Regions from separate parts of the Bradyrhizobium sp. USDA 3311 genome, predicted to be linked through region 2. Evidence: predicted binding sites of a transcription regulator. Region 2 holds the regulator's gene; each other region holds the start of a gene.

Region 1 (2,194 bases), 2.6 Mb from region 2:
ACGTCATCCTCAATGTCGGCGGCAAGCCCGTCGCCAATGTCGGCGACGTCCGGTCCGAGCTGGCGCAGGCGAAATCGTCCGGCAAGAACAGCGTGCTGTTGCAGGTCAGAAGCGCGGACGCGACCCGGTTCGTCGCGGTGCCGCTCGCGTAAGTCGAGCTCCACCAGTGCAAATCCAAAAGGGCGGCCTTTGGGCCGCCTTTTCTCGTTTGCATCCGGGATACCAACAGCCCGCCGATAACATTCTCGTTAACGGCAGCATTGGTGACGGGTTCGTCCGAAAAAGCCGCGTTCGCTCGTCAGAGTTCGAAATCGCGTGTCGCCTTGGCGGCAATGAAGACGCCCAGGCGAGCTGCTAGAGTGGAACTTCGGACGTCCGGCCGTTTTGTGGAACCGGCCGGCGGTTCGTATTTGATCGGTGCCGACATGGATCGATTGAAGCTCTCGCTGAGATGTGCGCTGCTCGTGGCGCCGCTCGTGCTGTCGGCTGGAGGCGCCCTGGGGCGTGATGACGGCCGCTACGCCGATTCGCCGCTCAAGCCCTGGTTCGACAGTCTGCGCAGCCATCTCGGCCCGTGCTGCTCGGATGCCGACGGATTTGCCGTCTCCGATCCCGATTGGGAATCGCATGACGGGCACTATCGCGTACGCCTCGATGGGCAGTGGGTCGATGTGCCCGATGAAGCCGTCATCACCGAGCCGAACCGCGCCGGTCGCACCATGGTGTGGCCGGTGAAGACCGCGTTTGGCATCTCGATCCGCTGCTTCATGCCGGGCAGCATGATCTAGCGCCGATTGCCACTACCGCTTGGCGGATTTGCGCTTGGACGTTTTCTTGGCTGCTCTCTTGGCCATCTTCTTCTTGGCAGTTTTCTTCGAGGCCTTTTTCGGGACCTTCTTGCCTTTCTTGCGCGCCTTCGACAGGCCGATTGCGATCGCCTGCTTGCGGCTCTTCACGCGTCCGCCGCGACCACCGCGGCCGCTCTTGGCCGTGCCCTTCTTGTAGCGCCGCATTTCGCTTTCGACATCGCTCCCGGCGCTGCGCGAGTAACGGCGCTTCTTTGCCTTGCGTGCCATTCAGATTCTCCCTTGGCCGGGAGAAAACCATTCGACACAGGCATGGTTCCGAAGGCGCGCCCGCAACGTCCGGATGCGCGACGCAGCCTGGCTAGAAGGAATTCGCCAGTTCGATCTCCGCCTCGAGCACCTGGATGCGGCGCGCAGCTTCAGTGAAGGACAGACCCCGATCATATTGCGTGGGCTGATAGGCCTCCTCGCTGAGCCGCTTCAACCTCAGGCCTTGTGCCCGCGTCATCTGCTCCGCGAGGAAAACCCTGGCGTCGTATTTACCTTGAACCTGCATCTGGCCTCTCCGTTCTGAAATCGTGACTTGACTATATGTTCTTATTTTGTTCTAAGAAGCTATGGACAACAGAATTAATGAAATTCGACGTAAGATCAGTGCCTTGAGGCTGGAAATGGCCGATGTCGAGGCGTCCGTGCGCGAGCTCGTCGACCGCGATCGCGACTGCACAGAAAAGGCCCTGGCGCAGATGGATCTGCGCCGGAAAATCAATCTGCTGATCGGCGAATGGAAGGCGGCTGGTGGTGGTGATGTCCTGCCGGATGTTCGCGATCGTGTACGTCTTCGTTCCCTCAAGAAAGCCGCTGATCCCGTGCGCGCAATCGTGCGTCGCTGAGACATTTGGGAGCGTGCCGTGGAGGAAGACCCGGACACGTACCGGATCTTGAGACTGCGCGCCGAGATCCTGGAGCTGGGGTCCGCGATCCGGCAATTGCAGCGTGAGGGTCTCGACGACGCTGCGGCCCAGCTTCTGATCGCGCGCAAGCGGGCGCGGCTCGACCATCTCGTGAAGACGAACTCCGCAGGCGGCCCGAACATCGCCGACATCCGGCGCAGCTAAAGGCGTGCGCCGACGATGTGGCGTGAGAAGGCTTGTATCGAACAGCAAAGCAAGAAGGCCCCGCGATCACGGGGCCTTCGATGAACGACGGCGAGTCTACTTGGTGTTGCCAGTACCCTTGTTCGTCATGGTGCCGCCCTGATCGGAGCCGGGACCGGAGCCGCCCTGACCGGAAGGATCGGCGCCCTTGGATTTCGTGTTGGCGCCCGTCGTCTGCGAGGACGACGTCGAGGATTCATGTTTCGCCTTGTGCGACTTCGCCTGTGCGGC
Region 2 (2,194 bases):
GGCGCCGGCGAAGCGGTGCGAATCTTCACCGGCGGCGTCGTTCCCGCCGGCGCGGACGCGGTCGTGATCCAGGAGGATACGGTCGCCGAGGGCAAGCGCATCACGATCAAGGAAGCCGCTATCGCCGGTCGGCACATCCGGCCCGCCGGCGTCGACTTCCGCGAGGGCGACGTGCTCCTGCGCAAGGGAACCCGGCTCACCGAGCGCGACCTCGCGCTCGCCGCCGGGATGAACCACCCAGACCTCCCCATCCGCCGCCGTCCGAAGGTCGCGATCCTCGCCACCGGCGACGAGCTGGTGATGCCGGGCACCACGCCGGGCCCCGGCCAGATCGTCTATTCCAACGGCTATGCCCTGCACGCCCTCGCCCGCCGGGAGGGCGCAGATACCATCGACCTCGGCGTTGCCGCCGATACGCTGGAGGCCACCACAGCCGGCATCCGCCGTGCCCGAGAGAGCGGCGCCGACATCCTGATCACGATCGGCGGCGCCTCGGTCGGCGACCACGATCTGGTCCAGCAGGCGCTGAAGACCGAAGGCATTGCGATGGCGTTCTGGAAGATCGCGATGCGGCCGGGCAAGCCGATGATGCAAGGCCGGCTAGGGGCGATGGGTGTGATCGGCCTGCCCGGCAATCCCGTGTCGTCCTATGTGTGCGGCTTCCTGTTCATGGTGCCGTTGATTCGCGCCCTGTCGGGCCGCGCCGTGATTCACCATCGTCGCGAGCGCGCCGTGCTCGGCCGCGATGTCGGTGCCAATGACCAGCGCGAGGACTATCTTCGTGCGCGCCTGGAGCGGCGCGACGACGGCATGCTTGTCGCCCTTCCCGTCAATCATCAGGATTCCTCGCTGCTTGCGAATCTCGCTGCGGCGCAGGCACTTCTCGTGCGCGCGCCGTTCGCGCCGAAGGCCGAGGCAGGCGCGCCTTGCGAGGTGCTGCGACTGCCCGCCTGAACGCACTGGTCCTGCGCGTTCCGCGAACTTTGTCGCGTTCACGGTAAATTAAGCAGTTGCGGAACACATATCGAACATATAGTGTCCGTTCATGATTTGTTTCGAGCATCTGGCGGCTCGCCGCTGAATTCACCGTCTCGGAATCGAACGACATCAACCGGGGGATTTGGTCGAGATGTTAACGCGCAAACAATACGAGCTTCTGCGATTCATCAGCGAGCGTTTGAAGGAAAGCGGTGTGCCGCCCTCCTTCGACGAGATGAAGGACGCGCTCGACCTGCGCTCGAAGTCAGGCATCCATCGCCTGATCACCGCACTGGAGGAGCGCGGCTTCATCCGGCGCCTGCCCAACCGGGCCCGCGCGATCGAGGTGATCAAGTTGCCCGAGCTGCAGGCCGCCGCTGGCAACCGCCGTGGCTTCACGCCGAGCGTCATCGAGGGCAATCTCGGCAAGGTGCGAGCGAGCTCCAGCGCGGACGAGGGCGAACGCCCCGTTGCGGTGCCGGTGATGGGCCGTATCGCGGCCGGCACGCCGATCGAAGCGTTGCAGACCCGCAGCCACACCATCAGCGTACCGCCCGACATGCTCGGCTCGGGCGAGCACTACGCGCTCGAAGTGCGCGGCGACTCGATGGTCGAAGCCGGCATCCTCGACGGCGACATGGCGCTGATCCAGCGCAATGAGAGCGCCGACACCGGCGACATCGTGGTGGCGCTGATCGACGACGAGGAAGCGACGCTGAAGCGCTTCCGCCGCCGCGGCGCCTCGATCGCGCTCGAGCCCGCCAATGCGGCCTATGAGGTCCGCATCCTGCCGCCCAACCGGGTGAAGATTCAGGGCAAGCTGATCGGCCTGTACCGGAAGTACTGAGCGTGATCCGGACTGGAGGGCCGCGTTAGCACAAAGTGCGCAGCGGTTTTCCCTCGCGACAAGCGCAGGACGCGCTTGCGCGGAGATCATGCTCAAACAATCACCTAAAGCGCGGCCCGCCGGTTGGCGACCCGCGCGTTGACGATTGTCCGCTCCGGCTGGATAGTCTTTCTGGTTTTGCTCAGATTATCCGGCCCCTCTCTAGCGCTACATCCTCGCGACGCCGCACGAAGCCCTCATCGCTTCGTGGCCCTGGAGATCGAGGAGGCAATCAATGCGCAAGATCGTTTTGAGCACCGTCACGGTGGCGCTGATCGCAGCATCCGCGTCGGCATCGCAAGCCTTCGCCGCGCAGTCGCACCATGCCCG
Region 3 (2,194 bases), 2.8 Mb from region 2:
AGATAAGGCTTTGTCAGCGCCGCGGTCTCGTTCGACAGGCGCGCCTGCATCAGTCGCGCGATGCCGGTCAGCCATTCGCCACCGCGCCGCGCCTCGTCGCTTTCGAGATCGTAGAGGCCGGCGCCGGCATGGGTGTCGATGACGCGGAACGCCCCCGGCTTGTCCTGCAAATAAGTGAGAATGCGCGCCAGCACGATGTGCTTGATGACATCGGCAAAGTTGCCGGCATGAAAGGCGTGACGGTAGTTCATGGCGGAGAGTTACGACATCGCGCGATGAAAGTAACTCCCGTCATTCCGGGGCGGTACGTAGCACCGAACTGCGCACCATAGTTCACGCTTCGCGTGCCCCGGAATGACGGAGCTGATTTAGCAGCTACCCACCCCTGATCGGCGGCATCGTCACCTGGTCGCGGCGGCAGGCGCGGCGGTCCATCTCCTCGCAGGCGCGGAATTGCAGGTCCTTGCTGAGGCAGATGCGGACCTCGGACAGCCGCGTCCGGTTGCAGGTGACCGAGACGGCGGCGCTGCCGAGGCCCGGATTGGCCTTGATGAAGGCCTCCTCGACGTCGGCAGGCGCCACGGTCTTGGCCTGCGACAATTCGAGATATTCGGCCGGAATCTTGATGGCGGCGCGCGCTTTCCTGATCGTCTCGAAATAGCTGCGGTCGGCGAGCCCCGAGCAGGTGCCGTGCTTGTCCCACTCGTTGAAGATCAGGCCCGGCGCCGGCATCAGGTCGAGCATCGAGGAGACGATGCTGCGGTTCAGCCGCGGCGCCGGCCGCTGGCAATATTCCGGGAAGCCGTTCTCATATTGCGGCCACAGCCCGTGCACCACGAAGGAATAGGGCCGGCCGCTGCACTGGATCTGGGAGCGGCCGCCGCGCTCCGCCGCCTCCTCGCAGAAGGAGGGCGACCACGAGAGGGACAGCACATAGAAATCGAATTCGCCGGGCGCGTTCTGCCGCCTGTCCTGGGCTTTCGCGACGCCCGCCGGCAAGACCAGCCCGGCGGCAAGGGGCAGGGCAAAGGTCAAGGCCAAGGTCAGCGAGATCATCAGGCGGGAGAACGAATGCAATCTGGAATGAAACATGGCGACGCCCCTCAACTAGACTGTGCAATCGAGCCTAGCAGGCGATGAGAACATTTCAAGAACAAAATTCGGGCGGCGCCCGTGTCGGGCCGCTGGCTCGGTCCGAATCAGGGCTGTCGAATTACTGCTTGGCGGCGCGGCAGGCCGGATTGTAGGCCCAGTTGCGGTCGAGCCCGACCACGCACCATTCGACACCATTGCCGTAACCGGCGAAGCCGCCATCCTCGATGATCGAGAAATGCACCTTGCGCACCTTGCCGTCGTTGAGCATGGCCTCGCCGGTGCAATAACGGCGCGGAATATTGTCGGACTGCCAGGGTCGGAACGCGGTCTCGTGCACGGCGGAGAAGCCGGTGATCTTCAACGAGGAATTCCAGAAGGCGCTTTCCTTCTCCCAGAACTGGGTGGCGATCGTCGGCAGCGCCTTGTCGCAATCGGCCACATTGCCGTCATAGCGCGGTCCGCTCAGCCAGAAATTCAGCTCCAGCGGATTGGCGGCCCTGGCCTCACCGAGCGACAGCGCCCCGAACATGAGGCCGAGCACGGCGGCAAAGCGGAGCGATTTCAGGGAGGTCGAGGCGCGCATGGGCAATCCAGACAGATGATCTGCGGAGGTCGGACGGTGCCGCGAAGGGCGGGTGAGGTCAAGTGCAGCGCGGCAACACTTGGCCAGGAGTTGACCAGAACGTCGCATCCGACAGGGCTTCAGTTCTTTTCACTTCCGTCCCGGCACCGTAAACTGGCGCCAACCAATTGGAGTAACGGGAATGCGAATCATTGCGGCCGCGGGCCTTCTTGCCCTGGGTATGATGGCGGGCCAGTCGGCGCGCGCCGATATCCTTCCTGTGCCCCCGTTCAAGGGCAACGACACCGGCGGCATCATCGCCTATTCGATGGCCAATCAGGTCGATGCGCGGCAGGTCGCGGTCGATCATTGCGCGCGGTACGGCAAGGTCGTCAAATTCCTCGGCGTGCAGGCCTATGAGGGCGGCTACATCTCGTTCTCCTGCCGCTGGGTGCCCTATGGCGCCGCCAACCAGCCGATCCGCACGCTGTACTGAGGCGTTTTCGTAACGCAGCGATCTCTCAGCCGGGAGCTTCC
Region 4 (2,194 bases), 2.1 Mb from region 2:
CAGCGCGGCTTCGCCGCCGAACAGATGCGCGCAGCCGGTGATATCAAGGAACAGCCCGTGCGGCGGATCGAGCGCCACCAGCGGCGTGAAACGGTCGCACCAGTCGGCGATGTCGCTCAGCGTCTTCGCATCGGCGACGACATCGGCATCGAACACCCGCAAGTCCGGGCACATCGCCCGCGCATTGGCCAGGGGCTGGCCGATATGCAGGCCCAGCCGCGACGCCGCATCGTCAAGCGCATGGATCACCAGCGCATTGGTCTCTTTGATGACGACGATGCTGGGCTCGTCTTTTTGTTTTGACGCGTTTTCTTCACGCGAACCGGTACCCACTTCGCTCGAAAACGCTTTGGTCTTACCCAGCCCGCCGTTGAAGAACCGCTGGATCCGGTCGATGGGCAGGCGCGGCAGCCACAAGCTGAGAATACGTCGACGGTTCACTGAACTGGCACTCATCACATTTCCATTCCATGATCCACCGGCCGCACGGGCCATGACGATTGCGCAACAGCTCGGCATCGAAGCGCGGCGCGCCCCAGGCATTCCACATCGTGCCCGGCGGCGAATGCGCCGCGCGCAGCATCCATCTGGTCTCGGCAGTCGAGGGCAGCGGCTGCGCGGCCATCCGCAACAGCAGGCCGGTGACGCCGGAGCCTTGCGCGGCCAGCGTCAGCTTGCGGCTCGCCACGAGATCGAATTGCCGCGTCTCGCCCCAGAGCTCGAGCACGACCGCGCCGAGCGCATCGCAGGCCAGTGCATCGGCCGAAGTGCGCAGCGCACCCTCCACATCGGCCGCGCGCACCATCACCACGCGGCGCGGGTCGAGGCCGAGCTCGGCGAGCCCGCTCATCGACAGCGCGCCGGCTTCCAGTTCCGAAAAATCCTGCCGCACCCACAACAGCGGCCGGCGCGCGGTCACGCGTCCCGCAACGCCCATGACAAACCCGGTCGCGGCGGCGCCCTGGCGCCCCTCGCAAAACACCTCGTGGATCGCCGCGCGCGCGAGCCCGCCCTTCAGCGCGCTGTCGACCTCGCCGTGGCCAAGCGCGACGCGATCATGCTGATGCACGACCTCCGCCGTCTCGATGCGCTCGATCTGGCTGCGCAAGGTCGCAAGCGCGCTTGTGCGTGCGCCGCTCATATACGCCGCTCCTTCAGAGGTGATTGCCGGTGGCTCTCAAAAAGAGAACCAGCGGCTGGCTCATTTGTTCATGATATGTTCTAATATAAAGCTAACGGCGCCCCTGGAGTCAATCGAATTGGCGCGCCCATGGATTCATGAGCGGAATCAAGAGGATTCGAGTGCCATGTACCTCGTCACCCTGGACAGCGAGACCGATTTCGACGGCTGGCGTAAAGCCGCACGCGCATTCGCGCTGCACCACGTCGCCCCGGCGGACGTGGTGTGGCACGTGCAAGGCCAGACGAAAGACCAGATGCCGCCCGGCCTGTCCGAAGCGCCAAGCCTTCCGCCGATCGAGACCGAGAGCACGTTCACCGTGCCGGCCAATTTCATCGAGCTTGCCCGCATCGCGATCCTGCATCGCGAGGGCGAGCGTTTTGCGCTGCTCTATCGCCTGCTCTGTCGATTGAAGGCCGATCACGACCTGCTCGTAACGATGAGCGATCCCGACGTGGCGCAGGCAACCGCGATGGCTGGCAGCGTGCAGCACGATGCACAGCGGATGCGCGATCTCGTCCGCTTCCGCGAGATCGGGCGCGAGCAGAAGGCGCATTACGCCGCCTGGTTCGAGCCGGAGCATCACATCGTCGCATTCGCCGCGCCGTTCTTTGCGCGTCGTTTTGCCGACATGCCCTGGTCGATCCTCACGCCTGACGTTTGTGCCCATTGGAACGGTCACGCGATCTCCTTCACGCCTGGCATCAGCCGGACGGAGTGGCCGGCCCCAGGCCGCCTGGAGGAAACCTGGCGGCGCCATTTCCAGCCCGGCCGGCTGACCACGACCGACGCGCCGGTGAAGCGCCGGAGGAACCTCCAGGACGCATCGGTACTTGGATCGATACTTGGACCCCTGCTCGCCGATGCCGAACGCTGGACCGGCGGACGGATCTCCCCACGTCCGGAAGCCATCATGGGACACAAAGCCGCCGCCAACGATCTCGAAGCGCTCCGCGAGGAGGCCGCGCATTGCCGTGCCTGCCCGCTCTACAAGGACGCGACGCAAACCGTGTT

The links. Region 2 encodes LexA, which represses DNA repair genes until DNA is damaged. Its sites were predicted from a motif close to TGTTCNNNNTGTGTTCNG; they were not measured.
Region 1: a site for LexA is predicted at 1,399-1,416, ahead of ACVWW6_RS39345 (DUF3072 domain-containing protein). Genes of this name have one in related genera too.
Region 3: a site for LexA is predicted at 1,139-1,156, ahead of ACVWW6_RS13395 (ribonuclease T2 family protein). Genes of this name have one in related genera too.
Region 4: a site for LexA is predicted at 1,207-1,224, ahead of ACVWW6_RS37125 (ImuA family protein). Genes of this name have one in related genera too.

Annotation. Positions count from the first base shown of each region.
Region 1 covers NZ_JBSSFI010000001.1:8,263,744-8,265,937, reverse strand. Annotated here, with positions in the region: gene ACVWW6_RS39360 (Do family serine endopeptidase) at 1-152, shown strand, start outside; gene ACVWW6_RS39355 (hypothetical protein) at 426-788, shown strand; gene ACVWW6_RS39350 (DUF6496 domain-containing protein) at 801-1,076, opposite strand; gene ACVWW6_RS39345 (DUF3072 domain-containing protein) at 1,168-1,362, opposite strand; gene ACVWW6_RS39340 (hypothetical protein) at 1,478-1,699, shown strand; gene ACVWW6_RS39335 (hypothetical protein) at 1,718-1,924, shown strand; gene ACVWW6_RS39330 (hypothetical protein) at 2,021-2,194, opposite strand, start outside.
Region 2 covers NZ_JBSSFI010000001.1:5,632,814-5,635,007, reverse strand. Annotated here, with positions in the region: gene ACVWW6_RS26930 (molybdopterin molybdotransferase MoeA) at 1-954, shown strand, start outside; gene lexA (transcriptional repressor LexA) at 1,130-1,825, shown strand; gene ACVWW6_RS26920 (hypothetical protein) at 2,100-2,194, shown strand, end outside.
Region 3 covers NZ_JBSSFI010000001.1:2,837,875-2,840,068, forward strand. Annotated here, with positions in the region: gene ACVWW6_RS13390 (23S rRNA (adenine(2030)-N(6))-methyltransferase RlmJ) at 1-251, opposite strand, end outside; gene ACVWW6_RS13395 (ribonuclease T2 family protein) at 376-1,092, opposite strand; gene ACVWW6_RS13400 (hypothetical protein) at 1,214-1,678, opposite strand; gene ACVWW6_RS13405 (hypothetical protein) at 1,860-2,153, shown strand.
Region 4 covers NZ_JBSSFI010000001.1:7,762,853-7,765,046, forward strand. Annotated here, with positions in the region: gene ACVWW6_RS37120 (Y-family DNA polymerase) at 1-456, opposite strand, end outside; gene ACVWW6_RS37125 (ImuA family protein) at 356-1,141, opposite strand; gene ACVWW6_RS37130 (UdgX family uracil-DNA binding protein) at 1,308-2,194, shown strand, end outside.